4 regions of the Paenibacillus sp. NPDC056933 genome follow, and region 3 is predicted to be linked to each of the others. Evidence: a T-box and tRNA genes for the amino acid it is inferred to sense, from the RefSeq annotation. Region 3 holds a T-box; the other regions hold tRNA genes.
The links. The T-box of region 3 lies ahead of leuS (leucine--tRNA ligase). A T-box ahead of a tRNA ligase gene usually reads a tRNA of that ligase, here a tRNA-Leu.
Positions count from the first base shown of each region.

Region 1 (3,913 bases), on a different contig from region 3:
CCTCAATCAGTTCCTTGAGCTTCATGTAGACTGGAGCATAACGTTTCATGAATCCAACCATGACGAACACACCTGCCTTCTCGGCAGCTTCGGCTACAGCAGCAGCTTCATCAGCATTCCATCCGAGAGGTTTATCTACATATACATTTTTGCCAGCCTGAATACATTCAAGGACAAGGGCTGTCTGGTCTTGTGGTTGCGCCACAACAACGATGCCATCACAGTCTTCATTCTGCAACATCCGTTGTGCATTGTCATACGCTTTTCCTTTGCTGCCAAAACGCGTGAGGGCTGCTTCGGATCGCTCAATACTGCGAGTAGTGATGGCCTGAATTTCTGCTCCGGCTTCAACAGCAGACGGGTATATATTCGTGGATGCATGGAATCCAGCACCGATAAAACATAGTTTGACTTGACTCAAGAGGATCTCTCCCTTTATTCATAATTAGCAGAAATTAGATGGTGTAGCTCAAATGCTTCAGCATCTGTCCGGCTATAGTGTTGTTAACGGTTTGAGGAACCGGCTGAGGCCCAAGTACGAGATGTTGACGTTGCTGCACCAGATAGAGCAGGGAAGCCGCTTGCAGGGACAAGCCCAGATCCATCGTTTCAACGGGGTTGCCGCTGCCGCCAGCCAGGTTCAGCATCTCGCCCTGGGTAAGCAGCATAAGTCGACGTCCGTTAGATAGTGTGAACTGTTCGATGTCCGCTGTCAGTTGTTCCGTATGTTTCGCATCCTGGCGGAGATGTTCCAAATCCATTTCCCATGAGAAATGTCCGGCATTGGCGAGAATCGTTCCATCATTCATTTGGTTAAAATGTTCCTTTAAAATGGCATTGGGACGTCCGGTGACGGTAATGAATACTTGGGCAAATGCGAATGTATCCTCCAATCGTGCCACTCTGAACCCATCCAGAGCCGCTTCCAGGCCCGCGATCGGATCAGCTTCAACAACGACGACCTGGCTGCCCAGATTACGCAAATATCTGGCAATGCCTCGTCCGCAGGTTCCATAACCAACGATGACGAAGCGCCGGGTAGGCAAAATCAGGTTCGTGGTACGCATGAAGCCTTCAATAATGGTCTGTCCGACACCGTGTTCATTTTCCATGATTCGTTTGAGTGGACTGTCATTAATGACAATGATCGGAAAAGGAATATTCTCTCCTGTCTCTTCACGCAGCAGATTGGCCCCCGTCGTCGTTTCCTCCGTACCCCCAATCAGAGAGTTATTGTCATAATGTTGGATGAGGGTGCGCGCCAGATCAGCTCCATTATCCATGAGCAGATGGGGGTGGTGCTGGAGTACACTATGGATATTTTGCAGGTGCTGATTGCGCCTGTCTGCACGTTGGCCATAAACGATGATGCCTTCTTCTTGCAGGGCTGCAGCGACGGTGTCTTTCGTTGTGCCAGGGCTGCCAGTCAATACAACCTTGGCTCCACCGGCCTGAAGTGTTCGGCATAGAACAGCAGTTTTGGGCTCTACATGAATACAGATACCGATGGTTAAACCAGCAAAAGGCAACTCTTTGGCAAACTGGGATTTTAATTCGCCAAGCAGGGGCATATGCAATTCGGTCCAGTGAATGCTTCGTTTTCCTTGTTCAATACTCTCGTGTGTTGAGTTGAGAATCATACAAAACTCCCTTTCTGTGCAAGGTAGAGCGTATCCCGAAGGACGCTTGGTCAGCTTCTTATCTACCATAGGGAGTTTAAATGCGCTAAAAAAGGACATATGTCCTTTTTGTTTAAAGTTACAAAAAAATAGTTGCAATCATATTTTAGAGCATGTATACTCTTAATTACGGTAAAACTAGCAATTGCTTGACCGAAATGCTTTTCATCCATGATGAGAAGATACATATCATGCGGTCGTGGCGGAATTGGCAGACGCGCACGGTTCAGGTCCGTGTGGGCTAACCCCCGTGGAGGTTCGAGTCCTCTCGACCGCATCACTTTTATAAAGAAGCTCTTGAATTGTCCTCGTGACGGTTCAGGAGCTTCTTTTATTTTGAGATTTACAAGGTGTTCTACAACATAATTCCAAGGAGATAGCGATAACACTTATTGGAATGAGCATTAAAAGCAACAGCGGCCTGGCTAGGTCTTTCGCATCCAGGTCCTTTGCTGTTGCTTATATGGGATTGTTCTTTCACTTTTCGATATTGTTTATTGAAATGGCAGAGGGTTGCTTTTTTTTCAGTAGCCTATGGATTCGTATTAAAGTCGACTGGCACAATGCCTTCAGCTTTCCACACTGTGCCTCTCTTCTCATACTCAAACAACTTTTCTACGGAATTCGCGACTTGGGGTCCTAATTCACGGTCGACCAAATACAAGGCCACGTCAAGTCCCGAAGTCACGCCTCCCCCGCTCACGAAACGAGGACTATCTTCAACGACTCTTGCCTCAATCGGAATTGCACCGAGAGCTCCTAACGCAGCCATGCCCATATGATTGGTAACAGCATGTCTATCTTTTAATAAACCTTCATTGCAGGCAGTAATGTACCTCCACATACGGTAGCCACAGTAATTTCCTTATTGTTAAAAGCTTGTTTTAACATATCCGGTAAGCCTGTCTTCATGGCTTGCCTTAATATATCCGGAATGGCATCTTCCGAATCTCCAGCGGGCTTGCCCGAAGCGCCAGGGACCAAAATAATTCCCGGGCGCTTCGGGTCTAATACGGTTTGCGCTTCGAGTGCAGGTCCGTTCAGACCACTCGGTACAGAACGTTTGCCTTCTGCGGATACCAATTCTACAGTAATTGCTCCTTTGGAGTACATTCCGGCAGCAGCGAATACTTCGTATGGCGCTAAAGCGTCCATTAAATCGAAACCATCGAATAATACGATTTGAACATGCGTACTTTTGTCTTTGAATGTATCATTACTTTCTTTTATTTTCGCACTTGCTGCAGGAGCAACTAGACAAAGAACCAGTGCAAAAGGCATAAGCAATCCCCATATTTTTTTCATCTTTATCCCTGTTCCTTTCGTATAGCTTAAGGCAAAAAACGGAATTGAATCCGTTTGCTTTAAGCGATTTTTTGGAGTTCTTTTTTTAGCAGTCCCGGCGCCATGACGTTAGCAGATCTTTAAGCCTGTGTCATCCTCCTTCATCCGTTTTTGCGTAGAACGACCCCTCACTCAACTTATTTGCCGTCCGTGTCCGCAAGAAGGATCATAACAAACGTGTATCTCAAACGACGTTGTAAAAAAGTCACAAAACAATAAATAATTCATCACAAATCAGGGGGACCGTTCGTTTCTTGAGGAAAGATGATAATCTGCATCGGCATTTTTTGCGGCCATTACTTTATTTCATTAAAAAAACAGCTTTAGGCACGTGGTCGGACCCGTGTCAATTCTGGGGGAGAGTTTATTTGTTTGCTATAGTACGTTTTTTAATATGTTTGTTAGATGGAATGGGGCGCTCTAATGTAGTTGACCATAGTCTAATTAGACTATATAATATTTTTTAGTCTAATTAGACCATAACAGTAATGTAAAGGAATGAAGACTAGAATGATAAAGTCATTTTTAATGTTGGGTCAGTCTAATATGGCCGGCCGTGGATTATTGCAGGATGTCGATCCTATCTATAATGAAAAAATAAAAATGCTGCGCAATGGACAGTGGCAGATGATGACAGAGCCAATTAATTACGACCGTCCGGTTTCCGGTGTGAGCCTGGCGGCATCCTTTGCCGATGCCTGGTCGAAAGCGAATCCTGAGGAAGAAATTGGTTTGATTCCTTGTGCGGAAGGCGGTAGTTCTTTGGATGACTGGCATCCGGAACGTATTCTGTTTCAGCATGCGTTATCCGAAGCCCGCTTCGCCCTGCGGTCCAGTCAAATCTGCGGAATCCTTTGGCACCAGGGTGAGAGTGACAGTTATCGTTCGCT
Region 1 is NZ_JBHUQN010000001.1:1,290,251-1,294,163, forward strand. It holds gene ACFTRD_RS05945 (Gfo/Idh/MocA family protein) at 1-421, opposite strand, end outside; gene ACFTRD_RS05950 (adenosylhomocysteinase) at 456-1,640, opposite strand; tRNA gene ACFTRD_RS05955 (tRNA-Leu) at 1,873-1,956, shown strand; gene ACFTRD_RS05960 (type 1 glutamine amidotransferase family protein) at 2,212-2,523, opposite strand; gene ACFTRD_RS05965 (type 1 glutamine amidotransferase family protein) at 2,484-2,984, opposite strand; gene ACFTRD_RS05970 (sialate O-acetylesterase) at 3,534-3,913, shown strand, end outside.
Region 1: it has a tRNA-Leu gene. The T-box ahead of leuS (leucine--tRNA ligase) is inferred to sense a tRNA for this amino acid. The anticodon was not compared.

Region 2 (3,913 bases), on a different contig from region 3:
AAAAGTTTGATCTTATAATCAAATATAAGGAGGGCAGGATCAGGGAAACAGTTTGCATAAAATGAAGCGGGAGAGGTGTTCTAATCTGATGTTTAAATCAAAAGTAAGGTTTGCATCCTTTGTTATGGCTTGTACAATGGTTCTGTCTGTTATTGGAATAGTATATCAGCCAATTGCGAAGGTATCTGCTGCAGACGCCTCGGGAACGACAGCGAGTATTGCTGATATCTTGAAAAATCAGCGTGCTGACGGAGGATGGAAGAAAGATTATAAGGAAACAAGCGGCGAGTGGGCGAAATCCACGATTGATAACAAAGCTACATACTCAGAAATCAGAAGATTAGCAAAGGAATTTAAGAAGACTAATGACCCGCGGTATTCGGCTGTTGCCATCAAAGGAATCAACTTTCTACTAAACATGCAATATTCCAATGGCGGATGGCCGCAAGTATACCAGAGCTCAGGTTATCACAAGCACATCACCTTCAACGATGATGCCATGATTAATGTCATGTACATGCTGGATGAAGTAGGTGCACGCCAAGGTGACTTCTCATTCATCGACAGCACTCTTGCGGATCGCAGTAAAAAATCAGTTGCCAAAGGAGTAGACGCTATTCTGAATACACAGGTTGTCGCTAATGGCAAACTGACTGCATGGGGACAGCAGCATGATTCCAGTTCCCTTAAACCTGCAGGAGCAAGAATTTACGAAGTGCCTTCTCTCAGTGCTGGAGAGAGCAGTACGATTGTGAAGTTTTTGAAAACAAGACCGTCGAACTCAAAAATTACAGCTTCAATCAAAGCGGCAGAAACCTGGTTCAACAAGGTGAAAATCACAGGGTACAAATATGTTAGAGAAAACGGGGATAGCCAAATCGTTGCTGATTCAAGCGCAGCACCAATTTGGGCTCGCTTTTACGAAATTGGAACAGATAAACCGATCTTCGTAGGACGTGATGGGGTTGTGAAATACAAGCTCAGCGAAATCGATAAGGAAAGAAGAGGCGGATATGCCTGGTACGGCAACTGGCCTTCCAAGATATAGTTCTTTCACGCTTTTCATCAATTTCAATCAGAACAATAAAATAAACAATAACAATAATTTGACTCATACTTAATATCCAAACAAAACCAAGGGTAATACAGCGCTTGTTAACTGTGTTGGCCTTGGTTTTTTGTTTTACATGAAATGATGGAAGAATACAGCTTTAAACATAGAATGGGAAAATTATTTTTTTGTTGACACAAATTATTCCACATGATATATTACTTCTTGTCGCCGCGATATAATATCTCGGAGATATGATATACGCGGTCGTGGCGGAATTGGCAGACGCGCACGGTTCAGGTCCGTGTGGGCTTACCCCCGTGGAGGTTCGAGTCCTCTCGACCGCATCATATGTAATACGTAAAAGGTTCCTCGAAGGGCATTGATGCCACTCGAGGAACCTTTTTATTTGTTTACGGATTTTAATAGGTGTTCGTCCTAATGCATCTCATTTCATTCTTTCAACTTGAAAAGAGAAGAAGTTTTCCTTTGTTTATTTATCCAGTAATGCAAAGATGTTCGTTCTACGACGATTTGCCCCTTCAATTCAGGTTATTTGTACGTAAAATACCGAATTGTACCTATTCTGTGAATCATGCATCCACTATTCTTTTCTCGTATGGAAGCGCTATCAACCATGATTTGAATGACCAAATTCAGAGGGGGTAGGGATAATTTGAAACGAATCGGAAAAAGGATGGCAATGTGTTTTATGGTATTCATGATTGCGGCAGTGCAGTTCGGGATGATGGGGACGAAAGGTAATGTGGCACAAGCAGCAGATAAAAGTCTCGCCCAAAAGCCGTATATGGGCTGGAGCAGCTACAGCATGCAGGTGTATGACGGGGCGGGTAACTGGACATCGGCCGAGAGCATTAAGAAGCAATCAGATGCCATGCGTGAGAAGCTGCAGGCCCATGGATATGAATACATTAATATTGATGCTGGCTGGAACGGTGACGAGGATGAATATGGCCGTCCTATTCCGAGTACTGTTCTTTATCCGAACGGATTTCAGGAGGTCATCGATTATGTCCATAATAATGGGCAGAAGATCGGGATCTATCTGATCCCGGGATTATCAATCACCGCCTATAACAAAAATCTTGAGGTTTATGGGACGGGTGGAGCATGTCGTATGCAGGATATCGCGGTAAAGCCGCTCGTTGTTATGGATGCTTGGGATTCGTACACGTACAAAATCGATTTTACGAACCCATGCGCACAGAAATACATCGATTCCATTGCCGATCTTCTGGGGGAGTGGGGCATTAACTTTGTCAAATTCGACAGTGTAACTCCGGGATCGGGAATCAATAACCTGAGTCGGGATGCACGCGGTGATGTGGAGGCATGGTCCAAAGCCCTGGACAGAAATAACATCTGGTTTGAGCTTTCCTGGGCGCTCGACCATAATTACGTGGATTTCTGGAAAAAGTATGCGAACGGTTGGAGAATCGACTGGGATGTTGAAGCCTACGACAGCAGTAAGGGCTTAACGGAATGGTCGAGCATTTCACGTTTATTCCCCATCGCGGCCATCTGGTGGCGCGATGCAGGTCCAGGGGGCTGGAACGACTTTGATTCCCTGAATGTCGGGAATGGCTCGATGGATGGTCTGACCAGGGACGAGCGGAAGACCGCTACCACGTTCTGGGCAATCTCTTCAGCACCGCTTTATACAGGTAATGATCTGACCAGATTGGACAGCTATGGACTGGAGCTGCTTACGAATGATGAAGTCATTGCGGTCAATCAGGCCGGACGTCCAGCCCATCCGGTTTCCATGGACACCAAACAGCAGGTATGGTATGCCAATAACGGAGATGGTACATACAGCGTAGCTCTGTTCAATCTGGGCAACCGGAGTGCAGAGGTGAACGTGAAATGGAGCGATCTTGGCCTCGAAGGTCCGGCTTTGGTCCGAGACCTTTGGAGCCATTCCGAATTGGGAACTTTTAATACGGAATTTAGTGGCGGCGTGTTGGAACCCCATGCTTCCCGAATGCTTAAAGTAACTGCCGTGAGCGGCACATCGGCCGTTAATGATGATGACACGGGCATGCGTTACAGTGGGGATTGGAAGCGTAACGGGGGCAAGGAGCAAATCGATGGCAGACAGGATCTAAGCATCGCCATTGCGGATTCCTCGACCACAGACTCTGCGAATACGCAGCAAGGAGTTGACTTGGAAGCAGAAGTGGACCCAATCACGAATGTAGAAAATGTTGCAAATGCGGTTTCAATGGATGCTGCTGCCGTTACCGATGTGGTTTACATTAATGATGATGACAGCCATATTCAATACAAGGGTTCGTGGAGTCCAAACACCGGAAGAAGTTTCGGGGATTACAAAGAAGATGTTCATTTTACTGAAAAGGACGGCGATTATTTTGAATATACCTTTACAGGAACAGGTATTGACCTGCTGACGGAGAAGGATCAAGGACTGGGAGACATGATTGTCACACTCGACAATGGAACGCCTGAAACGGTAAACGCTTATACCAGTGGTGAACGAGAAGTCCAACAGGTGCTGTATAGTGCAGCCGAACTGGAAAGTGGTTCGCATACCTTGAAGGTGGTCAAAGAATCGGGCCAATATATGCTGCTGGATGCGCTTAGAGTAACAACGGAAATTCCTTCAGGAGGGCAGAACAGTACCATTAGTCCAGCTTCTGCTGACTTTGACAAGGCAACAGAACAACAGAAGGATATTGCTGTTACGCTGTCATTGAACGGAAATACACTGATCAGAATTGAAAATGATGGGGTGCAGCTCAGTGAAGACGACTATACGGTGGTCGATGACAAACTGACCATCAAGAAAGAATATCTCACCCAACTGCCTATAGGGGCAAA
Region 2 is NZ_JBHUQN010000001.1:1,389,452-1,393,364, forward strand. It holds gene pelA (pectate lyase) at 89-1,048, shown strand; tRNA gene ACFTRD_RS06470 (tRNA-Leu) at 1,315-1,398, shown strand; gene ACFTRD_RS06475 (X2-like carbohydrate binding domain-containing protein) at 1,728-3,913, shown strand, end outside.
Region 2: it has a tRNA-Leu gene. The T-box ahead of leuS (leucine--tRNA ligase) is inferred to sense a tRNA for this amino acid. The anticodon was not compared.

Region 3 (3,913 bases):
TCGGTTCCTTAGAAAAACGTTTGGCCACTTGCTAGGATAAGTTATGGGTACTTCAAGGCTTTTTGGAAGCGGGCAGCCATACTGGGTTTGCCATATTTGAGTTTGAAGATTACGCCCTGGTAAAATTAATCCGAAAATTAAAAGTTCAGGTGAGGTGCAAAATGGAAAGTACATACAAAACGAGGCTGACTGCCGACCAGCTAGACAAGATTGTGAAGCATCACTTTAACACCGTTATCAAAGCTTATAAGGAAATGGTCGACGGCTGGGCAAACCACGCTTACTTTATTACACTGAATGACGGACAGAAGGTAGTACTCAAAATAGCTCCTTCTAATGGCATTAAGCTGATGCGCTGTGAGCAGCATGTCATGGTTGCTGAGGTAGAGGCACTTCGACTCGCGGAAAAGCTTCAGGATGTACCCGTTCCCCGGGTATTGGCCTATGATCCTTCCCTGAGCCTGGTGCCGGCCGAATATTTTATTATGGAATATATGCCTGGAACGCCCTATAACAAAGTCAAGGATCAATACCGTGTGGATGAACAGGAATCTATTGAGCAGCAGCTGGGTGCATACAACCGCCGAATGAATGAGATTAAAGGCGAGAAGTTTGGTTACTTTTCCGTAAAGAAACCGAAGTATGCCACATGGAAAGAAGCTTTTCTAAGCCTGATGGATGACATGCTTGCAGATGGCAAAGAAGCGGGTGTGGAATTGTCGATTCGTTATGAAGAATTGGAGCGTTTGATTCAGGAGAAATCGGATGTGCTGGATGATGTCAAAGAGCCTGTGCTTGTGCATTGGGATTTGTGGGATGGAAATGTATTTGTGGAGGCGGGAAAAATCACGGCCATAATCGACTTCGAACGTTCTCTCTGGGCAGATCCTCTCATGGAGCACTATTTCAGTCATTTTAATAATACACCGGGATTCCTCAAAGGCTATGGAAGAGCAGCTACAACAAATAGCGAACGAAAAAGAAGAAGTTTATATGATCTGTACTTTGATCTGGCGCTGAGAATCGAGTGTCCGTATCGTCAATATGATAACAAGGAACACATTCAGTGGACGATTGATAACCTAGAAGAAGGAATTAAGCGATTCCAGTCGTCATGATGTGTAAACTGATGAATAGCGCCATTTATAGGCAAAAGACAGTGTAATATTGACTTTAATGCTGTTTTTTTATATAATGGTCCCGATATTGTATACATATTTCGATGATAAGGATCAGTAGTGAGTCCTGTACATGACAGAGAGCCGGCGGTTGGTGCAAGTCGGTTGACAGTATTTCACGAACTCGCCTTGGAGAAATGCGGTGATTACACCATCCTGTGACCGACCGGAGCAACACTCGGGTTCAGGAATGGAAATCCGCATCGGTTAACCGCCGTTACAGGTCCAAAGGGAGTGGATGACGAAGAACGTTCGTCCGCTAACTAGGGTGGTACCACGGGAATTCAACCTCTCGTCCCTAGCGCTGCAAACGCTACGGGATGCTGAGGTTTTTTTGTTGCAATAAAAGTGAATAACCAGAGGAGGAACAATAGATGAGTGAGAATCAACAGCCAAAACACGGCTATCAGCCACAAGTCATGGAGAAAAGCTGGCAGCAGTACTGGGATGCGAATAAAACGTTTAAAACGGGTGAGGACCCGGCTAAACCGAAGTTTTATGCATTGGATATGTTTCCATATCCATCCGGTTCCGGTCTGCACGTAGGTCACCCGGAAGGGTACACGGCAACGGATATCGTTTCACGCTTCAAACGTATGAGAGGATACAATGTGTTGCATCCGATGGGTTGGGACGCCTTTGGTTTGCCTGCCGAGCAGCACGCCCTGGATACGGGCGAACATCCGCGAGAGATTACATTCCGCAACATTGACAATTTCCGTCGTCAAATCAAATCCCTCGGATTCTCGTATGACTGGGATCGGGAGATCAGCACGACTGACCCAGACTACTACAAATGGACGCAATGGATCTTCATCCAGCTGTACAATAAAGGCCTGGCTTATGTAGATGAAGTACCTGTTAACTGGTGCGAGGCTTTGGGTACAGTCCTGGCGAATGAAGAGGTTATCGACGGCAAGAGTGAGCGCGGTGGACATCCGGTCGTTCGTAAACCGATGCGCCAATGGGTATTGAGAATTACGGAATATGCAGAACGTTTGCTGGAAGACCTGGAAGAGCTGGACTGGTCGGAAAGCATCAAGGATATGCAGCGCAACTGGATCGGCAAATCGACCGGGGCGGAAGTTACTTTTTCCATTGAGGGTCATGAAGAAGTGATCAAAGTGTTTACGACACGTGCAGATACGTTGTTCGGCGCAAGTTATGCTGTATTGGCACCTGAGCATGAGCTGGTGGAAGTCATTACAACGGCAGAACAGCATGAAGCAGTCAAAGCATATCAGGAACAGGCTTCTCGCAAGAGCGATCTGGAACGCACCGATTTGGCTAAAGATAAAACGGGTGTGTTTACAGGAACTTATGCAATCAATCCGGTAAACGGAGCGAAGGTGCCTATCTGGATTGCCGATTATGTACTGGCTGGCTATGGCACAGGGGCGATCATGGCCGTTCCGGGACATGATGCTCGTGACTGGGAATTTGCAAAACAGTTTGGTCTGGACATCATCGAGGTGGTACAGGGTGGCGACGTGACACAAGAAGCGTATTCCGGAGACGGACCGCATGTGAACTCCGATTTCCTGAACGGATTGAACAACGAAGAAGCGATTGCGAAGATGATTGCCTGGTTGGAAGAGAACGGCAAGGGACAAGGCAAAACAACGTACCGTCTGCGCGATTGGTTGTTCAGCCGTCAGCGTTATTGGGGTGAGCCAATCCCGATTCTGCATCTGGAAGATGGGACGATGAAGACAGTGCCGGAGGATCAACTTCCTTTGCTGCTGCCTGATATCGATCAGATCAAACCTTCGGGTACTGGAGAGTCGCCACTGGCAAACGTTACGGAATGGGTTAATACGGTAGATCCGGAAACGGGAATGAAAGCACGCCGTGAGACAAACACGATGCCGCAATGGGCGGGCAGCTGCTGGTATTACCTGCGCTTTATCGATCCGCACAATGACAAGGAACTGATCTCTCAAGAGAAACAGCAGCAGTGGCTGCCAGTTGATCTGTACATTGGGGGAGCAGAGCATGCGGTGCTTCACTTGCTGTACGCTCGTTTCTGGCATAAAGTGCTGTATGATCTGGGTGTGGTGCATACCAAAGAGCCTTTCCACAAACTGGTGAATCAAGGTATGATCCTCGGAACCAATAATGAGAAAATGAGTAAATCCCGTGGTAATGTCATTAACCCGGATGAGATCGTCAATGAATTTGGTGCAGATACATTGCGTTTGTATGAAATGTTCATGGGACCATTGGAAGCGACAAAACCGTGGAACGCTAACGGGGTTGAAGGCATGCACCGCTTCCTGTCACGTGTATGGCGTCTGTTCATCAATGAAGATACAGGTGCGGTCAATGACAAGATTACAGCAGATGGTGGTACGGATGAGTTCAAGCGGACTGCACACAAAACGATTAAAAAGGTTACCGATGATCTGGAACATTTGCGCTTCAACACAGCCATCAGTCAGCTGATGATCTTCATCAACGATGCGTACAAAGCAGATACGCTGCCGCGTGAAGCCATGGAGAATTTTGTACAGCTGTTGTCACCGCTGGCACCACATATGGCGGAGGAACTGTGGAGCCGTCTCGGTCATGAAGGTGGAATCTCTTACGTAGCTTGGCCTGAGTATGACGAGTCCATGACAGTGGATGCAGAAGTCGAAATTGTTGTTCAGGTGAATGGCAAAATTGTAACCCGTGCTACGATCGCGAAGGATCTGGATGCACAGGGCATGCAGGACTTTACGATGGAACTGGCA
Region 3 is NZ_JBHUQN010000002.1:1,130,069-1,133,981, reverse strand. It holds gene ACFTRD_RS20020 (phosphotransferase family protein) at 162-1,118, shown strand; T-box leader at 1,214-1,481, shown strand; gene leuS (leucine--tRNA ligase) at 1,553-3,913, shown strand, end outside.

Region 4 (3,913 bases), on a different contig from region 3:
AGTTTAGGAGCGCTTGTCCAAAATGTTGGAGTATTTGGGATATAGTCTTCGGATGCAATCCGGGCAGATATCATGGGTGAATTCGGCATGTGTGTGCTTCTCCAGATAACTCTCGACAGAGTTCCAGGCGTCCTGTTCATCCTTGATCTGTTTGCAGACAGCGCAGATGGGCAGCAGCCCGCGTAATGTGCGAACTTCGGACAGGGCCTTCTTTAGCTGCTGTTCTATGTGTTTCTGTTCGGTGACATCTGTGTGAGCAATTAGGGCAAGATCAGACAGCAGAGTTGGATCGGCCTGCCTTAACGGGGTAAGCTCCAGACGGAACCAGCGCTGCTCCCTGTGGGTCGTTTGAATGGAAATCTCGTATGTACAACAGTCGTTAAAGGGTTTGGTGATATTTTTCAACTCTTGAACAATCTTCGCATTCTTTGCTTTCTCCTCGCGTGATATCCACGCCTCCATGAGCTGGAGGTAATGGGATGTTTCTGGTGTTCTGGAAGTGTCTGATATGTCCAGCTTGGTAGGCGGCTGTCCGAGCCCCTGCTGCCAAGCGGTGTTGCAGCTTCGAATGATCCAGTTGTGGTCAACGATGATGAGCTGGTGATGCATGGACTGGAACGATAATCTCTCCAGATCGGATATTAAATATCTCATGAAATGAGGTCCTCCTTGGCAGAAATCTTATCTTAAATCATCAGGAATTCCCAAAATGTCTGCGACCTGGTTCCTGAACCTGGTTGCTTTGCGTGTGCCGTGAATGAGATTGGAGAGACGGTATGGCGGAATGCCGTGCTGTTCGCAAAATGTCTTCTGGTCGACCTGGAGTTCGGTTAGCCGTCGTTTGATCGCCCAACCGAACGGAGTAACAGGTTTCTTTTTGTTCAAAAGGGTTCACCCCTCAGTTAGAATGTAGTATTCAGCCGGTCATTCTTGATGTAAAATATATGGATATGCGAGCTGTAAGATTTATTATATACGTAATTGCGTCATCTAACAATTAAAAAATACGGAAATAAGTGTATTTTAATATGTTAAATGGCGTAAATGCGTTAAACAGGCAACATAATTGACATAAAAAACACGCCAGCAAGGAGGTTGCGGCGTGTTTTTTGTGTCTTACTGTATGAGGAGGTGAGTGATATGGAGGCGAAGGGGGTAGAGATTACGCCCTGTAGGCGTGAAGGCCTGCTCCAAGCATGTGAAAGCTGGGGAACAATGCTTTCATGGACATTGAGGTTGGTTGTACCAGTCCATCCGCAGCGGAGGCGCTGACGGTATGCCATTCATGCTCCAGGTCTGCGGCCAGGCGAACCAACAGGTCCTGTGTTGTATTGGTGTTGAGGGGGATGACTTTGGAGGCTTCGGTTATGCAGGCACTCATGGCTGAATGCAGATAACCCAGGACCGCCTCCTCGACAGGGATATCGAGGTGGTGGTTAATCCAGGCGTGAACAGTGGAGAGGCAGCCAACGGATTCATACTTAGCCAAGGTTTGTTCAAGTTCGCTAAAATCAATCCAGGGGTGGAGTGCGTGAGCCAGCTTAATCAGTCGTTTGCCCATTGTGGAGGCGTGTTCTCTGAGGTGTACTGGGGTCCGCTGGACATGGACGAGCTTGTCGATGAGGGCTGTACGCCACGCGTCATTATGATCTGTGGCAGTGTAGATACCTTTAATCGCCATGCCTTCCAGACGGACGATGCTGGGGTGCAATTGACAGCGCATGAATGATTCAAGATCTTCGGCACTACGAATGGTCCCTTCAGCGATATGGGTATCCATACCGAAGGAATGGGTGAACCCTCCTACCTGGATAGAGGAATCAAGCAGTTTGACGTAATCGAGCAGCTTATTCCCACGGTTCACAGTCTTTCGCCTCCTACGTTCGTTAAATGTTATGTTAAATAACATTTAAACTCCTTTTTAGTTCGCTTTATGTGTGTAAATCCGAATTATATGATATATATATTCACATAATTATCCGCTTTTTGTCAATAGTTTCTTGGTTTTTAAATTTAAAAATCTTATAATGTTAATTTATATAACTTTAAAAGTTATATTCGAAAAAAGTGAATGAGTTGTCTGTTTCTTATAAAAGTAGGGGGGGATCAGCCTAATCGGGTATTAAACGAGATCAAATTTAATCATATGCGGTTCATAGGAGAAAATGACGAGATAATACGATTTATGGAAGGAAAAGCGCAGTTGAAATGATAATATTAAAAATGCTTTACATTTTAACATGAACCGGGTATAATCAATTCTGTTGCCGATTATTTACGACATGCGGTCGTGGTGGAATGGCAGACACGCTATCTTGAGGGGGTAGTGGGCGTATGCCCGTGGAGGTTCGAGTCCTCTCGACCGCATTATAAGATTGATAAAGAAGCTTCCCATACTGGGGAGCTTCTTTTTTTTTGTTTTTCTATAGTAATAGGACAGAGAAAAAATCACCCGTTACCCGGTAGAGGTTCCTCTGTCCACGGGATGCGGGTGATCGTTATCTTGTTATTTGAGCAATTCTTTAATATCTGCTTCAATTTTATCAGGTGTTGTTTTGGGGGCATACCGTTTCAGAACACGTCCATTTTGATCCACAAGGAATTTGGTGAAGTTCCATTTGATAGCTTTGGAGCCAAGTACGCCCGGTGCTTCTTTGGTAAGATGCTGAAATAGAGGATGAGCGCTTGAACCGTTCACATCGATTTTCTCAAACATCGGGAAGCTGACACCGTAGTTCATCTGACAGAACTCGGCAATATCATCGGAAGAACCTTTTTCCTGTGCGAACTGGTTGCTTGGAAAACCGAGCACTTCAAACGGGGAGTCTTTGAATTTGTCCTGAAGTTCTTGCAGCCCTTTAAATTGGGGTGTGAGACCGCATTGACTTGCTGTGTTCACGATAAGCAGTACTTTGTCACGATAGTTGGACATTTCAACTTCCTGACCGCGAAGGGTGTTTACTTTGTAGTCGTAGACTGATATGAGAATCGCCTCCATTTCATATTCTTCTTATCTCCTATTATATTGATTGCAATTAAATATTGCAAAATTTAAATTTCTTTTTTAAGCACAATGTAAGCCTTCCGTGTATGAACTGTGAATGATTAGCTATGTGAATTTCGCTAAAGGGAGAATTAGAGAGCTTTGACGAGATGGGTAGAGAATGGATATGTTGTAAGCGTTATTATTGATGCGAAATGGCAAAAATCCGTCGATTCGGTGATCTGCACAGACTTTACACCGATAGGGCATGGGTGTATGATTCATATCGTAATTCCAATTAAATTAAATTTTACATGAAAAACGAAACAAACGATAATATCGCTCTGATTATGTTCACAAAGGAACGATGTTTTAATCGCTGAGTTTCCATTCATTCATGGGTGGGAAACGGGGGAACCAACAGGATGAACTGTCCAGGACAGTAGGCATCCATGGGGTGAATTTTCCGGTGACAGCCGGAAATAGGGCGACTCTCGCGTCCGAATCCGTCAGCTAACCTCGTAAGCGTTAAAGGGAGAGGCAACAAGCCGTACGCTGGTTCATAGTGTCTTTTTGCTGTGGATTAATGAAGAAGCGTCCGGGAGGCCTTGGTCCCCCACGCTTCTTTTTTGTTGTCTTTTCACGCCAAGGGAGGAACGAATGATGGATAAAGAGATGATCTTAGTGACTGCTCCAAATGAAGCAGGACGTAAATTTATCAAATTGCTGATGTACAAAAAAATGCCGTTTGCCGTTCTGACCAACAGTGCAGGTGAAGAGCGCAGGCTCCGGAGAATCGGTGTGGAGCATGTCATTCGCATGAACACGGCTGCAGCTCAGAAATGGTTTTTGCCGCAAGGGAGTGTCGGCAATGTTTTTATTTTTGAAAATAGCCTAAACCTGACCTGTCGATATTTGCAGATCTGCCGC
Region 4 is NZ_JBHUQN010000001.1:702,483-706,395, forward strand. It holds gene ACFTRD_RS03005 (nitrogen regulation protein NR(II)) at 4-654, opposite strand; gene ACFTRD_RS03010 (XRE family transcriptional regulator) at 682-885, opposite strand; gene ACFTRD_RS03015 (urease accessory protein UreF) at 1,163-1,864, opposite strand; tRNA gene ACFTRD_RS03020 (tRNA-Leu) at 2,285-2,367, shown strand; gene ACFTRD_RS03025 (glutathione peroxidase) at 2,507-2,983, opposite strand; cyclic di-AMP (ydaO/yuaA leader) riboswitch at 3,351-3,526, shown strand; gene ACFTRD_RS03030 (HAD family hydrolase) at 3,644-3,913, shown strand, end outside.
Region 4: it has a tRNA-Leu gene. The T-box ahead of leuS (leucine--tRNA ligase) is inferred to sense a tRNA for this amino acid. The anticodon was not compared.